One region of the Planococcus sp. FY231025 genome, then DNA from elsewhere that is predicted to be linked to it. Evidence: a T-box and tRNA genes for the amino acid it is inferred to sense, from the RefSeq annotation. Region 1 holds a T-box; the other holds one or more tRNA genes.
What was found. A T-box is a leader RNA that pairs with one kind of tRNA and senses whether it is charged. The one in region 1 lies ahead of ACTL32_RS07390 (valine--tRNA ligase), so its partner is inferred to be a tRNA-Val.

Region 1 (8,073 bases):
AGGGTTTGGCCGCATTCCAACTTACAGGTTCTTCAATTCTTCGATGCGCTTTTCTACCGTCGCGTGCTTCTCGAGGTAGTCGGCTTCTTTTTTGCGTTCTTCGGCTACTACCGCGTCCGGCGCTTTAGAGACAAAGCGTTCGTTCGACAGTTTACCTTGGACGAGTTTCACTTCTTTCGCCCATTTCTCAAGTTCTTTGTTCAAACGTGCAAGTTCCGCGTCAATGTCGAGCAGGCCTTCAAGCGGCATGAACAGCTCGGCGCCTGATACTACTGCGGACATCGATTTTTCCGGTGCTGCGATGTTTTCGCCGATCGTCAATGTTTCCGGGTTGCAGAAACGTTCGATGTACGCGGCATTCGCTTCAAGCACGGCGTGGATGTCCGCGTCTTTTGCTGAAATCGTCAATGGCACTTTCTTGCTCATCGGCGACTGCACTTCTGCGCGGATCGTGCGGACGGCTGTAATGATGTCCATCAACAGCTTCATGCTTGATGACTGGCTTTGGTCTGTCAACGACTCGTCGACTGTCGGCCAAGCGGCAACCGTAATTGATTCGCCTTCATGCGGCAGGTTCTGCCAGATTTCTTCTGTGATAAACGGCATGAACGGATGCAAGAGGCGCATCGTGTTATCAAGTACATAAGCGAGAACCGAACGCGTCATTTTCTTCGCGTCTTCGTCTTCTCCGTACAATGGCAGTTTCGCCATCTCGATGTACCAGTCGCAGAAATCATCCCAGATGAAGTTGTACAGCGTGCGGCCCACTTCGCCGAACTCGTAGCGTTCCGCTAATGAAGTCACTTGCTCGATGGTTTCATTCAAACGGGTCAGAATCCATGAATCCGCAACCGAACGTTTGCCGGAAAGATCGATCTCTTCATACGTCATGACTTCCATATTCATCAATGCAAAGCGGGAAGCATTCCAGATTTTATTCGCAAAGTTCCAGATGGATTCCACTTTCTCCATTGAGAAGCGAAGGTCCTGCCCTGGGCTTGATGCTGTTGCCAGGAAGTAGCGCAGCGAATCCGCTCCGTATTCCGCGATAACGTCCATCGGGTCAACGCCGTTGCCGAGCGATTTCGACATTTTGCGCCCTTCCGCGTCGCGGACAAGTCCGTGGATCAATACGTCTTTGAACGGTTTTTCTTCCGTGAATTCAAGCGCCTGGAAAATCATGCGCGATACCCAGAAGTAGATGATGTCGTAGCCGGTAACCAAAGCATCCGTCGGGTAATAGCGCTTCAGCTCATCGCTGTCAGCCGGCCAGCCAAGCGTCGAGAACGGCCATAAGGCGGATGAGAACCACGTATCGAGTACGTCTTCGTCCTGCGTCCAGTTCTCAGCGTCCGCCGGTGCGTCCATGCCTACGTAGATTTCACCGGTTTCGTTATGATACCAGGCCGGAATTTGGTGGCCCCACCACAATTGACGGGAAATGCACCAGTCGCGGATGTTTTCCATCCACTGCAGATAGGTCTTCTCGAAGCGTTCCGGCACAAAGTTGACGCCTTCTTCGCCGTGCTGCAGGTCGATCGCTTTTTGTGCGAGCGGCTTCATGTCGACGAACCATTGTGTGGAAAGGTACGGCTCAACAACGGCGCCGCTGCGCTCGGAATGGCCTACCGAATGCATATGCTCTTCGATTTTGAATAAAACATCCATGTCCTGCAGGTCTTTGACGATTGCTTTGCGGCATTCGAAGCGGTCCATGCCTTCGTATTTGCCGGCGTTCTCGTTCATCGAGCCGTCTTCGTGCATGACGAGCACGCGTTCGAGGTTGTGGCGGTTGCCGATCTCGAAATCGTTCGGGTCGTGTGCCGGCGTGATTTTCACGGCGCCGCTTCCGAATTCCATGTCGACATAATCGTCGGCAACAATTTCGATTTCACGTCCGACGATCGGCAGGATGACTTTCTTGCCGATCAAGTGCTCGTAGCGCTCATCTTTCGGATGGACCGCTACGGCCGTATCGCCGAGCATCGTCTCCGGACGCGTCGTCGCAACTTCGATGTATCCGGAGCCGTCTGCGAGCGGATAGCGCATGTGGTAGAAGCCGCCTTGTACGTCTTTGTAGATAACTTCGATATCGGAAATCGCGGTCTTCGTCGCCGGATCCCAGTTGATGATGTATTTGCCGCGGTAGATGAGTTTCTTTTCGTAAAGTTTTACGAATACTTCCTTAACCGCTTCCGACAAGCCTTCATCAAGCGTGAAGCGCTCGCGGGAGTAATCAAGACCAAGGCCCAATTTCGACCATTGCTCACGGATGTGCCCAGCGTATTCGTCTTTCCATTTCCATGACTCTTCCAGGAATTTCTCGCGGCCAAGGTCATAGCGCGATTTGCCTTCTTCGCGCAATTTTCCTTCCACTTTCGCCTGCGTCGCGATGCCGGCGTGGTCCATGCCCGGCAGCCATAGGGCGTCAAAGCCCTGCATGCGCTTCATGCGTGTCAGGATGTCTTGCAGAGTTGTGTCCCAGGCATGGCCTAGGTGCAATTTGCCGGTTACGTTCGGCGGCGGAATCACAATGGTGTACGGCGTCTTGCCGCTTTCAGGTTTCGCTTCAAAGAATTTGTTGTTGATCCACCATTCATAGCGTCCTTTTTCAATGGACTGCGGATCGTACTTCGTCGGCATCTGTGGTGTTGTCGGCATTTCAGTCATTGCAATTCCTCCTTTTAGGTATGGTGCCTTGAGAAAAGGTTTCCCGGAAAACAAAAAAACCCCTTCGTCTGTAAAAGGACGAAGGAGTTGTTCGCGGTACCACCTTTATGCACAAGTCAAAAAGAACCTGGCTCTCAAGTTCGATAACGGATTTCACATCCGGTTCCCATTACTCAACTTTCACGGGAACTGCTCCGAGGTGACATTCAAATGATTGTTCATGAAAACCTCTCACCACTCGGTTTTCTCTCTGAAATGTACGCACATTCTACTATCCTCATCAACGCATCAAATATATACTTTCATTCATTATACTCAAGCTCCGCTTTTAGCGTCAAGTTTTTTCACAATATAGGCAACAATCGGCGACGCCACGAGCAGAATGAAAAACAGCCGGAACAATTGGAAACTGGTGATCAGCGCAACATCCCCGCCGGTCGCGAGCGCTGTAATTGCCATTTCCGCAATGCCTCCTGGCGCAGCGCTCAGGAAGAAATCAAGGAAGATATAGGCCGGCAATAGTTTCGCGAGGATGTACGCAATAAAAGCCGTGAAGCTGATCAGCAGCGCATTGTTCAGGACGATCGCCGCGCCCAAGCGGAACGTCAGTTTATCGCCGATGTGCTCCATCTGCAGGCCGAGCCCGGCGCCGATGCACACCTGTGCGAGCGCAATCAGCCAGTACGGCATGTCGACGAGAAGGTCACCCGTCACCGTCTGAATAATCGCCATCGTCAGGATCGGCGCGAGCAGTTCTGCGGCCGGAAAGCCGATTCGCTTCATGCCGAAGTAGAGCACGAGCCCGACAGCGACAGCTGCGAGGAATGCGAGCGGCGCGAACGTGAAGACGCGCTCGCCGAGCTCCCCTTCTTCCCGGCCTTTGAGGAACACGGTGAAGAACGGCACGATCGTCACTACCATGAAAATGCGGATCGTCTGCATCATCGTGACGACGGTGATGTTTGCGGACTTTACGTCTTCCGCGATGACGACCATTTGCGCGAGCCCGCCCGGAATCGACCCAAGGAGGCTCGTCGCCAAGGATTCATCGACCATTTTCATGAACAGCAGACCGAGCAGGATCGACAAGCCGACGACCGAAACTGTCATGAACGCCATATACGGCAAATCGAGCCACATAAGGAACACCGCGTCGCGCGTGAACGACGAACCGATCTGCACGCCGAGCATGACGAGCCCCGCTGTGCGCAGGATCTTCGGCCAGTAGAGTTTCATTTTGGTGAACTGGCTGACGATGAGCATTGCCAGCATCGGGCCGAGCAGCCACGGCAGGAACATGCCGACCGCTTCGAACAGCCAGCCTGCCAGCACCGCTATGATCAATGTCCGTAGGAATATGTACATCCGCTCCCCCTGCCCTTCGCTTTCCGAAATTCTTTCTCTTTCTATCGTACAGGAAAACGGAGGTGAAATCTTCTGAAGGATGCAAATTCTTTGGTAATTGTTTGTGTGCCTGGCACGCGCAGAATTCAGGGGCATATCTTTTTCTATCGGCGCTTTGGGCAGGTTCTATCGGTGTTTCTTTGAGTTCTACCGGTGTTTCTAAGGTTTATACCGGCTTTACGGGGTTTTCTATCGATGTTTCTCTTTTTCGGTAGGTTTGTGGACGAAGCAATTCATCGTTTAGAGTCGATCCCGAGCAGGAAAGATTTCTTTCATCACTTCTCACAGGCTCTTTCATCGTTCCGCGGAGTTTATTCATCATCCCCCCTCTTCCAAAGACAAACCCAAAAACCCGAATGCCGGCTTTTCGCCGCAGCGAAAAGCGAAAGGGCCACTTTACTTGCGGCAAATCCGATTTACTTGCAGAATACGTAATTTACTTGCGGAAACGGGCACTTTACTTGCACCAAATGAGATTTACTTGCGGCATCCGCCGCTTTACTTGCAGCAAGCCGGTTTTATTCGCAAAAAGCCGTAGTCTGTTCAAGTACATAAAAACCCGGCCGCTAGGAAAGCGGCCGGGCAAAGGATCTTATTTATCTCGCTAATTTCGCAAACACCATATGGAACGCATCAACCGTTTTGGCGATGTGTTCTTCGGTATGCGCAGTTGACAGGAACATGCCTTCGAACTGGGACGGCGGCAGGAAGATGCCTTCTTCCGCCATCAAACGGTAGTAGTCCGCAAACAGGTCAGTGTCGGATGTCTTCGCGGATGCGAAGTCGACGACCGGTTCATTTGTGAAGAAGAAGCCGATCATCGAGCCCGCACGGTTCACAGTGTGCGGGATGTTGTATTTTTCAGCCGCTGCACGGAAGCCGGCTTCGAGCTGGTCGCCGCGTTCGACGAACCCTTCGTACGAGCTTTCGTCCAAACGTGACAGGGTTTCAAAGCCAGCCGTCATAGCGAGCGGGTTGCCGGAAAGCGTACCTGCCTGATAGATCGAGCCGCTCGGTGCGACTTGCTGCATAATTTCGCGCTTGCCGCCGAATGCACCGACTGGCAGTCCGCCGCCGATGACTTTGCCGAGGCAAGTCATGTCCGGCGTGACGCCGTAATGGCCTTGTGCACAGTTGTAGCCGACGCGGAATCCAGTCATGACTTCATCAAAGATCAATATCGTGCCGAATTCCGTCGTCAGGTTGCGGAGTTCCTGCAGGAAGCCTTCGTTCGGCGGCACGACGCCCATATTACCGGCAACCGGCTCAACGATGACCGCGGCGATTTCGTCGCCGAATTTCTGGAATGCCAAACGCACGCTTTCTAGGTCGTTGTACGGCACCGTCAAGGTGTTTTGCGCCACGGAATCAGGGACGCCTGGAGAATCCGGCAAGCCGAGTGTCGCGACGCCTGAGCCCGCTTTGATCAAGAGGCTGTCTGCGTGGCCGTGGTAGCAGCCTTCGAATTTCAGGATTTTATTGCGTCCGGTATAGCCGCGTGCGACGCGCAATGCGCTCATCGTGGCTTCGGTGCCGGATGACACCATGCGGACCATTTCGATCGACGGGACGCGTTCCATGACGAGTTTCGCCATTTCGTTTTCCATGAGCGTCGGCGCGCCGAAGCTTGTGCCGAGTTCAGCGGTCTTCTGTATCGCTTTCACGACTTCCGGATGGGCATGCCCAAGGATCAGCGGCCCCCAAGACAGGACATAGTCGATATACGTGTTGCCGTCGATGTCCGTGATGGTCGCGCCGTTTCCGGATGCCATGAAGATCGGGTCCATATTGACCGATTTGAATGCGCGGACCGGCGAGTTCACGCCGCCCGGCATCAATTTTTTCGCTTCAGTGAATGCTGCAATCGATTTTTCGTATCCCATTTATTTCCCCTCCAGCCAGCGTGCTGCGTCTTTGGCGTGGTACGTCATAATGATGTCCGCGCCCGCGCGTTTCATGCTCAGTAACGTCTCAAGGACGATCTTCTCTTCGTCGACCCAGCCGTTCAATGCGGCTGCTTTGACCATCGCATATTCGCCGGAGACGTTATAAGCGACGATCGGCAAATCGAAGTTGTCGCGCACTTCGCGGATGACGTCCAGGTACGAAAGCGCCGGTTTGACGATCATGAAGTCCGCACCTTCTTCGACGTCTGCCGCCGCTTCGCGCAAGGCTTCAAGGCGGTTCGCCGGGTCCATCTGGTAGGTCTTGCGGTCGCCGAACTGCGGTGTGGAATGCGCCGCTTCACGGAACGGACCGTAGTAGGCGGACGAGTATTTCACGCCGTAGCTCATGATCGGCGTGTTTTCGAATCCGGCCTGGTCCAAGCCGTAGCGGATCGCCGCAACGAAGCCGTCCATCATGTTCGATGGTGCGATGATGTCAGCGCCGGCTTTCGCCTGCGATACTGCCGTACGGGCCAAGAGGTCCAAAGTTTCGTTGTTCAGGATGACGCCCTCTTCGATAACGCCGCAATGGCCGTGGTCGGTATATTGGCAAAGACACGTATCCGCGATGACAACCAATTCCGGATGGCGGTTTTTCGCAAAACGGATCGCTTCCTGCGTGATGGCGTGGTCGTGGTAGGCTTGCGAGCCGACCGCGTCTTTTTCATTCGGCACGCCGAACAGGATGACCGACGGAATGCCGAGCGAGACGACTTCATCCAGCTCTGCACCTAGCGTATCCAGAGAGAAATGGTAGACGCCCGGCATCGAGGAGATCTCCTCTTTGACGTTCTCCCCTTCCACGACGAAAATCGGGTAGATGAAATCTTCTTTCTGAACGCTTGTTTCGCGTACCATGGCGCGCAGGTTCGCAGAAGTGCGAAGCCGGCGGCCGCGGTGGAAATTCAATTCAGCCATGTAAACAACTTCCTTTCATTATTTCATTGATGACTTCGGTGTACGTATATTTTTGGGGAATAAATTCAGCCGTGCCGCCGCTTTCCGTGATGGCGCGCTCGGTCACATGGCCGATGGCCGCTGCCCGGATCGCTTTCCAGTCGCCGCCTGCCTCCGTAAAGGCCCGGACGGCGGAAGGGCTCGCGAATATGACGATCACTCCGTGCATGCCGGCCAATTCCCGTGCATTATCTATTTTAAGCGCCGTGTCGTAAATAATCCATTCATCCACCTGCATCGGCATCGAGGCGATCGTATTTTTGGCGAGTGCCCCTTTGATGAACAGGCATTTGGCATTGCCGGCAACGGCCGGAAATTCCTCCACGAATCGGTCGGCGCTGTAGACAGTCGGCATAAAGTCGACGGTGTAGCCGTATTGTTCGAGCTTTTCAGACGTCTTCTCCCCGACCGCGGCGATTTTCGCATCGGTTCCGGCATGGAGCTGGCCGAATGCATCCGCGCTCGTCGCGCTCGTGAAGATCAGCCAGTCATAACAGCCGAAATCCGGCAGCTGTGACTGCCGGACCGATGTTTCTATGAGGGGCAGGTAAAGTGCCTTGCCGCCGTATAATTCGACCATTTCCAAGGATTCCATAGGCTTTTTCGAACCGGTGAAGACGATGGTTTTGCCTTTCAGCGGCAGTCCGTCAAACATTGCTTTCTGCTTTTACCTGTTGGATGAGCTCATAGCCGCCTTGCGCGCTGATGCGCTTTGCCACGTCCTGGCCGGCAGCGATCGGATCGCTGTGGACCGCTGATTCCTTGTAGACGACGTCGCCGTCCGGAGAGGAAATCAAACCGGTGAACGACACGCTGCCTGCCTCCACAGTTGCGTAACCTGCAATCGGCACTTGGCAGCTGCCGTCCATGTCGCGCAGGAATTGGCGCTCTGCATTGACTGCAAGCGCGGTGTGCTCGTCGTTGACTTTCGCCAGTTCCGCAAGCAGTTCCGCGTCGTCTTCGCGGCATTCGATCGCAAGGGCGCCTTGGCCGATTGCCGGCAGGCAGTCTTCCACTTGGAGGAATTCCGTAACGATATCGTCTTTCCAGCCCATGCGCTTCAATCCGGCAGCCGCCAGGATGATGGCGTCGAAAT
Region 2 (8,073 bases), on a different contig from region 1:
GGAACAACCGGTACTTATTATCCGCTTGGCGGAGCGATGGCAACGATCATCGAAAACGAGACAGGCATCGATACAACGGCCGAATCTTCCCAGGCATCTGCTGCGAATATGACAGCGCTTGCTGACGGAGGCGCACAAATTGCCTTTGTACAAACCGATACGGCATTCTATGCTGCAGAAGGTTCGAACATGTTCGAAGGGGAAAAAATCGATACAGTATCGGCTATCGGCGCTCTTTATCCTGAAACGATCCAGTTGGTAACGACTGAAGGTTCGGGAATCAAGACGTTTGACGACCTGGCTGGCAAGAGCATTTCTGTCGGTGCGCCAGGATCTGGTACGTATATCAATGCGGAACAGCTTCTTGAAATCCATGGCATGACAATGGATGACATTGAAGCACAGAACTTGGACTTCGGCGAATCACAGGAAAGTTTGCAGGCAGGACAGATCGATGCAGCGTTCATCACAGCGGGTACGCCTACTGGAGCTGTTGAAAGCTTGAGCGCAACTTCAGATGTTGTCATCGTTCCTGTGGCAGAAGATAAAGCTGCTGAATTGATCGAGAAATATCCATACTATGCGAATGACACAGTGCCATCAGGGACATACGGCTTGACTGAAGACGTGCCGACGGTTTCTGTATTGGCGATGCTGGTCGTTCAAAATGACCTGTCAGAAGACCTGGTCTATGATATTACAAAAGCAATCTACGAAAACACGGATCAGATCCAACATGCCAAAGCTGCATTCATCAAGTCTGAAACAGCTCTTGACGGCATCGGTATCGATATCCATCCGGGTGCACAAAAGTATTTTGACGAAGTAAACTAAAAGAAGCGTTGGAATAATAGACGATAAAGCGCAAGCTTTATCGTCGTTATTTATTTCTATGGAGGACACCGACGATGCATTCTAAGCCAGTGAAGCGTTCTCTTCTTTTACTGATTGCCCTCATTCTCATCCTCTTCGCATTTGTTTTTGCACCGATTCAAAAAACGTTTGTTTTTATCGACAATGACAATGATGAAATTGCGGCGTTCTTAAGAATGGAAAGCCCGTTTTTCCAGATCAAATATACCCATTCAATCCATCTTTCCGACGTCCTGGAAAGCTACAAGGCGCTGCCGGACGGCACGCTGAAAATGGTGGAGCTGCAGTACGAAGATTTTAATATAGGGATGCCTTCCAATGCAGGAGAAGGCGAGACATTTGTCGAAAAAGACGGGAAATACTTTATCAAAAATATGGATAGGGAACTTGCTGATTTCCGCTTGTTTGTCGGAGATGTGGATGCGGGATTGGCGCTGATTTCCGCCGGAAGCGAATTCGACTTGAAGAAAACGCTTGAACGGGGGAAATCCTATACGTTCCGGGTGCAACGGCTGTCCCTTTTTCAGCAACTAGAAGGAGTGAATCTTAATGAGCAATAAATTGCCGCCAGACGAAAGAGAAGAAATGAAGCTGCCGCCGGAAGACGACAGCTTCGTCTCCGAAGAAAAGCAGAAGGAGATCCTGCAGAAATATGATCCGGAATCGAATACACGCGATTTGGGAGGCATTGTTAAACACATCGTCTTCTTCGGATTGCTGGCTTTTTCGCTATTCCAATTGTATACCGCGATTTTCGGCCAGTATACGGCCTACATCCAGCGTTCCATCCACTTAGGGTTCGCTTTGTCATTGATCTTCCTCTTGTTCCCTGCCATGAAGCGCAAAGGGGACCGGCGCAAAGTGCCATTCTACGATTTTATATTGGCGCTGCTCTCGATCGGTGTCGGCTTGTATTGGCCGATTGCCTACAATGACCTGGTATTCCGCTTAGGGCGGGTCACGGAAATGGACCTTATTGTCGGAATACTTGCCGTCGTTCTCGTGCTTGAAGCGACGCGCAGGGCAGTCGGAATGCCGATTACGATCATCTCGTCCGTATTCTTGGCGTACATGTTCTTCGGACCTTATTTCCCGGGATTCCTCCGGCATAGAGGGCAAGACCTGGAATCGGTAATCCAGCTGATGTTCTATACAACAGACGGAATTTTAGGGACGCCGATCAGCGTATCTGCTACGTTCATCTTTGTCTTCTTGCTGTTCGGCGCGTTCCTGGTGAAAACCGGAGTCGGCCAATACTTCAATGATTTGGCTGTATCCTTGGCGGGCCACTTAACTGGTGGGCCAGCTAAAGTGGCGATTTTCTCCAGCGCCCTGCAAGGGACGATTTCAGGGAGTTCGGTTGCAAACGTTGTAACGTCGGGCTCTTATACGATCCCGATGATGAAAAAACTTGGTTATAAGAAAGAGTTTGCAGGCGGAGTCGAAGCAGCAGCTTCAACCGGAGGCCAGCTGATGCCGCCAATCATGGGAGCTGCCGCTTTCCTGATGGTAGAGTTTATCGGCGGGGTCACTTATTGGGAAATCGCAAAAGCTGCCGCAATTCCAGCACTCCTATACTTTACAGGCGTTTGGATCATGACGCATTTTGAAGCCAAACGGATCGGCTTAAAGGGGCTTACTAAAGAAGAGATGCCTGACCGCAAAGAAGTTTTGAAGAAGATTTATCTGCTTCTGCCGATTGTGGCCATCATTGTATTCCTTTTGGTCGGTATTCCTACAATGCATGCCGCACTTTACGGAATTGTGCTGACAATTCTCGTCAGCTCATTCAATAAAGACACGCGCATGAATTTCAAGGATATGATCCACGCGTTAGTTGACGGCGCACGGACAGCCTTGGCGGTAGCCGCTGCCACAGCTGCTGCCGGAATCATTGTCGGGGTGGTCGTAAAGACAGGCCTCGGCTTGAGTTTGGCGAACGGCCTGGTATCCGCTTCCGGCGGAAATATCTTATTGACGCTATTCTTTACGATGCTTGCGGCAATCGTACTTGGCATGGGGTCGCCAACTACGGCAAACTACGTTATTACGTCAACCATCGCGGCACCGGCGATCATTACTTTGCTCATGATTGATGAACCTCTTGGTGCGGCAGTGCCGCTCGTTGTTGCCTTGTCTGCACACTTGTTCGTATTCTATTTCGGCATCATCGCCGATATCACACCGCCAGTGGCGCTTGCAGCTTTTGCAGCTTCCGGGATTTCCGGCGGAGAGCCGATCAAAACCGGCTTTATCGCTGCGAAGCTGGCAGCAGCAGCGTTTATCATTCCGTATATGTTCGTCTTGTCGCCGTCTCTCTTGATGATTGATACGACAATGCCGGAACTGATCTGGGTGCTGATTACGGCGCTTAGCGGCATGGTGGCCATCGGGGCGGGATTGATTGGATTCTGGTACCGCAAACTGAATTGGATCGAGCGGATTCTGGCCGTGGCAACAGGCCTTGCGCTCATCTATCCAGAAGGCCTTTCCGATACCGTCGGAGCCATCGCGTTCATCATCTTGTTTGCTATCCAGTGGATGGCACGCGATAAGAAAGAGCCGAAAACTTCAGAAGCTTAACTATGGGCCCTGTCCGGCTGCAATTTGCAGCCGGACAGGGCTTTTCCTATTACGGCTTGAGCAAAATGAAAGAACGGGATGATCGGCATCATCGAAGGAGTGGAATGGGTGCAGGTGTATATGAAGCAAAAGTATAGTGAACACCATAAAATCTACAAGAAAACCCCGTGAACATTGAGTTCATGGGGTTTTAATTTAGTCTTTACAGACGGCGAAGCTAGACGGCAGAAGCATTTGCAGGATTAGTACACCGTTTTGAAGAATCTAAATGTAAAGCTTGATTTGATATAAATGACTTCAAAAACCTATTCAGGAAGGGGAATATATGAAATTTACAAATAAATTCATTATTGGCTGGTGGATCATGCTCCTAATTGTATTCGGAATTATCCTTATCGCCAGATTTGATCACTTCACTTCAAACACATTGATCTTGTTCGATTACATCATCCTGATTTTATTGTTCATCCTGGTTTTCCTGCCGCTTTATTCGGAAATGAGCATGTTCGGTTTTTCGCTCAAGCGGGAAATCGAGTCGGTAGAAGAAAGTGTCAATGACCTTAAGTCTTTAGTAATCAGCAATACCAACAGCAATGTCGTCTACTTTAATGCAGACCCACAACTGACAGAGGAGCAAAGAGCGCAGCTCAAGAGAAGCTTAGAGGTACGAGACGGGAACAGCTTTGAATCAGCTGTCCATACAGAAGAAAGTGCAATCCATGAGTTTATCTCGGCTGAAAAAACGGTCATAAACTTTTTTGCCATCCGGTATTTGCTGGAAAAGGAAATACGGCGGATAGCCGTCGACCATATTAGCGATCCAAATAAAAAGCCAGTCCTCCAATTAGTTAAAACTTTAAGCCAGCAAGGTATATTCGAACCGAACATGTTAAACGCCATCCTCGAAGTCTGGTCAATAACATCAGCCGCGATGCATGGGGAAGATATAGGCGAGGCGGACGAAAACTTTGTTGAATCCGTCGGACAGCCATTGCTCCACAGATTAAAAGGCATCTTATGACGATAAAAAACAGCAATAAAAAAGAGGTCCGAGAGCACATGCTCTCGGACCTCTTGTACTTCTGAACCCAACGTTCATGAAGATTTTATGATTCCTACTGGGCTCGAACCAGCGACCTCTACCCTGTCAAGGTAGCGCTCTCCCAGCTGAGCTAAGGAATCTCAATTACCAGGACAAATATAATTATATCGCGCCCACAGCAAAAGTCAACACCTATTCTGCTAAAAATATACTCCATTCGGTTGCTGTTTTTCCATTTACAATCGACCAGCATTCCAAGGCGATCGCTTTCCCGGCAAATGGTTCGAATTCCATCGACAGCCGGGCAAACATCGGCCCCCAGAAAGGTGCGGCAATGTTGTTTACGATGGTGGCATGGGGAACCCAGCTGCCAGGCTGGTAATAAGCTTGCTGCCCAGAGAAATCCCGTGTAGCCAGATTGATTGTCTGATGGAGGACGGACAACGCAGGGGTCACGGCAGGCGAAGCGAAGAACGTTCCTTTTTGTTTGAAAAAACCGAGCGAGCCGAACGTCAAAGGGACCGCTTTGGCTCCTTCCGCCAATTGGGCGACGGCCCCTTTCAGGTCTAAGGGATTGGCTCCTTCAAAAGACTGAAGCGAAATGTGGGGAGGCAAGGCTTTTTCTGTCTGTAGAGCAGCTGTCTGCCCTTGCTGCTGCAGGTATTCTATCTGAGTGGACGCCCGGTAATCGAGCCGCAATACGAGTAGTTGCATGGGTTTCTCCTTTCCTTAATTGTTTGTACTCCGGAAGCCGGCGTCTTGGGCTTCCTGCTCGGAGCAGAACCATTGCTCCGGGTTGGTATTGCCGTAAGAGCCTTCGCCCGGCATGTGGTAGATCTTTTCGCCGCTGCGGTTTATATTTCCTTTGATCCGGCAGTCGCCGGCTTCTGGCTGGTGACTGGTATTGCCATACGCATCTTCATTAAAACCGCGTTCGGTTGGATAACTGCTGTACTCCCAAATGCCGATTCCGGCTTCTTTGGCAATCTGCTCCGCTTCCTCGTACTCATCGACGTAGCGCGTATTCGGAGGGAACACATAAGCGACCCGGGCATAACCCGATTCGAGCAGCTGTTCCTGGACGCTTTCGCCGTCGACATAGATATAGGCGAGCATCCGGCCGTAATCATCAAACCGGCCGCCGACGTCAAACTCGATGGTAACATCGCCGGACTCGATGATCCGCTTGTTTTCAGCGGTCGCCTCGGGCCCGAGAGGCTGTTCGCCAAGCCGGGGGTGGTTGGTTTCCGGCGTATCGATCAACAGATAACGGACCGTTTCTTCTTTTCCGTCGTATTCGATCTTGATGGTATCGCCGTCAATGACGGAAACCACATCGACAGGAACCTGGTCCTGGGTGCCGCCCGTGCCGGTCGGATCGAAGGAGCTGCAGCCGGCTATAAACATCGCTGCAACTAAACCGATAATCTTTTTCATGAACATCCCTGCTTTCGTTAGTTCTATTATATTTTGTCGGTGCAGCTCTTGCAAACCGGATCCGGTTGGGCTACGGTGGAGGAAAAGGAGGGGGCGCAGTGGAGATTACATTGCCTTTCCATTATGATTTTGACAGGGTGCTTGAGCGGTTGTCGCTGGATCCGCTGCACGCGGTATCGCTTTCCGCTAAAAGCGTCCGGGTGCCGATGGCTGAAGGGAACGTCGTGGAAGTGAAGGCGGCAGGAAATTCCAGACGGCCGGTTTTCGAACTGGAAAACCTGGAAGAAGGGCAGTTGGGCAGGATCAAGGACATCTTCCATTTCAGCTCTTCTTTGGATGCGGTCAACGCACATTTCGCCAATACGAATCTGGCAGCACTGTTCAGCGAACACCAAGGCACGCCGATCGTCCGGGAATTTTCGCTTTATGGATCCCTGATGAAAAGCATTATCCATCAGCAATTGAACTTGTCGTTCGCCCACACGCTGACAAGCCGGTTTGTCCGGACATTCGGCCATGAAAACGACGGCGTTTGGTTTTATCCGGCACCGGAAACCATCGCCAGGCTCCGGCCGGAGGATTTACGGGAGATGCAGTTCAGTACGCGGAAAGCGGAGTACGTTATCGGCTTGTCGGAAGCGATCGCATCGGGGAAGCTCGATCTTGACGGAATGGAATTAAAAGCCGATGAGGAGGTCGCTGCAGAACTGGTATCCTACCGGGGAGTCGGCCCATGGACTGCCCAGAGTTTTTTGCTGTTCGGCCTGGGCCGGCCGAATCTGTTTCCCATTGCGGATATCGGCCTGCAAAATGCATTGAAGATCCAGTGGCAGCTGAAGGAAAAGCCGAAAGCTGAAGAAATCATGCGGCATCTGCCGGATTGGTCGCCGTATTTGTCATATGCCGCGCTCTACCTATGGCGCAGCATCGAATAAAAAATTCCACAACAAAACGCCTTTTCCACGGTCCAATGACTGGAAAAGGCGTTTCTATGTATTTCTGCGTCGGGTTGCGGCATTATAGGCTTTCAATTAGGCGTGGGTCTCCATTTCAGAAGGTGCAGATCCATAATAAAGGAACGATTCCTGTTCCAGGTCTTCCAATCGTTCTTTGTTCAATCCAACTTCCAGTTCACCGGAAAAAATAGGTTCCCACCAATTCGCTTCTTTTTGCATTGTAATTCCTCCTCGAATTTTGCTGTTCTAATTGTTTGACTATTCTATACCCCGAAAGGTTACACTTATAAACAGAGAAACCAAAAATAAGCCTTTGGGCCATTCAGAAAAGAGGAATGCTTTGTGATATCGATTGGCATTATCGGAGCCGGCATTGTCGGGGAACGGATCATCAAACAAATCCAGCAAGAAGGAAAAGCTGCCATCAAAGCGGTTTATGATGAACAGCCGGAACGCCTGGAATTCTTGGCGTCGGCGTATGGGGTGCCCGTGGCTGGGTCGCTTGATGAAGTGCTGCATGCCGGCATCGACTGGCTCTATATCGGCACGCCGCCCGCCTACCACGCGGAAGTCGCGAATCTGGCTGCGAGCGCCGGCATCCATATCCTCAGTGAAAAGCCGTTGGCGCATGATGCTGCAGACGGGGAGAAGATGGTGGCGGCTGCACATGAAAACCGCATCCAGACGGCGATGCATTTTCCGCTGATGTACAAGCCGGCAGTCCACGAAATGGCGAAACGGATCCGAAGCGGGGATATCGGCGAAGTGGTGCGTGTCGAGCTGCAGACGCATTTTCCGGATTGGCCGCGGTTATGGCAGCAGAACCCGTGGATCGCTTCGAGAAGCCAAGGCGGCTTTGTGCGCGAAGTCTTCCCGCATTACCTGCAGCTGATCCATCGCATTTTCGGGGAGCTGGATATCCACTCCCATCTCGTTTCTTATCCGGAGCAAGCGGACCTATGCGAAACAGGCATCATCGCCCATGGCCGCACAGCCGGCAGAATTCCTTTCCTGCTCGCGGGCATAAGCGGCACCGGGCAGAAAGAATTGCTTCAGTTCAAGGTCTACGGAAAAGAAGGGGTGCTGACGCTGGAGAATTGGTCGGACCTTTATTTAGAGCGGAAATACCAGGAACGCGAGCTGCTGGACGGTTTTGCGGAAGTGCCATCGCTGTTTGAAGCG

Region 2: it has a tRNA-Val gene. The T-box ahead of ACTL32_RS07390 (valine--tRNA ligase) is inferred to sense a tRNA for this amino acid. The anticodon was not compared.

What each region holds. Positions count from the first base shown of each region.
Region 1 covers NZ_JBQJJG010000005.1:206,336-214,408, reverse strand. Annotated here, with positions in the region: gene ACTL32_RS07390 (valine--tRNA ligase) at 22-2,661, opposite strand; T-box leader at 2,742-2,963, opposite strand; gene ACTL32_RS07385 (AbrB family transcriptional regulator) at 2,986-4,035, opposite strand; gene hemL (glutamate-1-semialdehyde 2,1-aminomutase) at 4,671-5,957, opposite strand; gene hemB (porphobilinogen synthase) at 5,958-6,938, opposite strand; gene ACTL32_RS07370 (uroporphyrinogen-III synthase) at 6,931-7,632, opposite strand; gene hemC (hydroxymethylbilane synthase) at 7,625-8,073, opposite strand, start outside.
Region 2 covers NZ_JBQJJG010000003.1:56,377-64,449, forward strand. Annotated here, with positions in the region: gene ACTL32_RS02570 (TAXI family TRAP transporter solute-binding subunit) at 1-834, shown strand, start outside; gene ACTL32_RS02575 (DUF1850 domain-containing protein) at 909-1,433, shown strand; gene ACTL32_RS02580 (TRAP transporter permease) at 1,423-3,456, shown strand; gene ACTL32_RS02585 (hypothetical protein) at 3,782-4,477, shown strand; tRNA gene ACTL32_RS02590 (tRNA-Val) at 4,566-4,638, opposite strand; gene ACTL32_RS02595 (2'-5' RNA ligase family protein) at 4,691-5,212, opposite strand; gene ACTL32_RS02600 (thermonuclease family protein) at 5,228-5,935, opposite strand; gene ACTL32_RS02605 (DNA-3-methyladenine glycosylase family protein) at 6,034-6,870, shown strand; gene ACTL32_RS02610 (hypothetical protein) at 6,967-7,110, opposite strand; gene ACTL32_RS02615 (Gfo/Idh/MocA family protein) at 7,234-8,073, shown strand, end outside.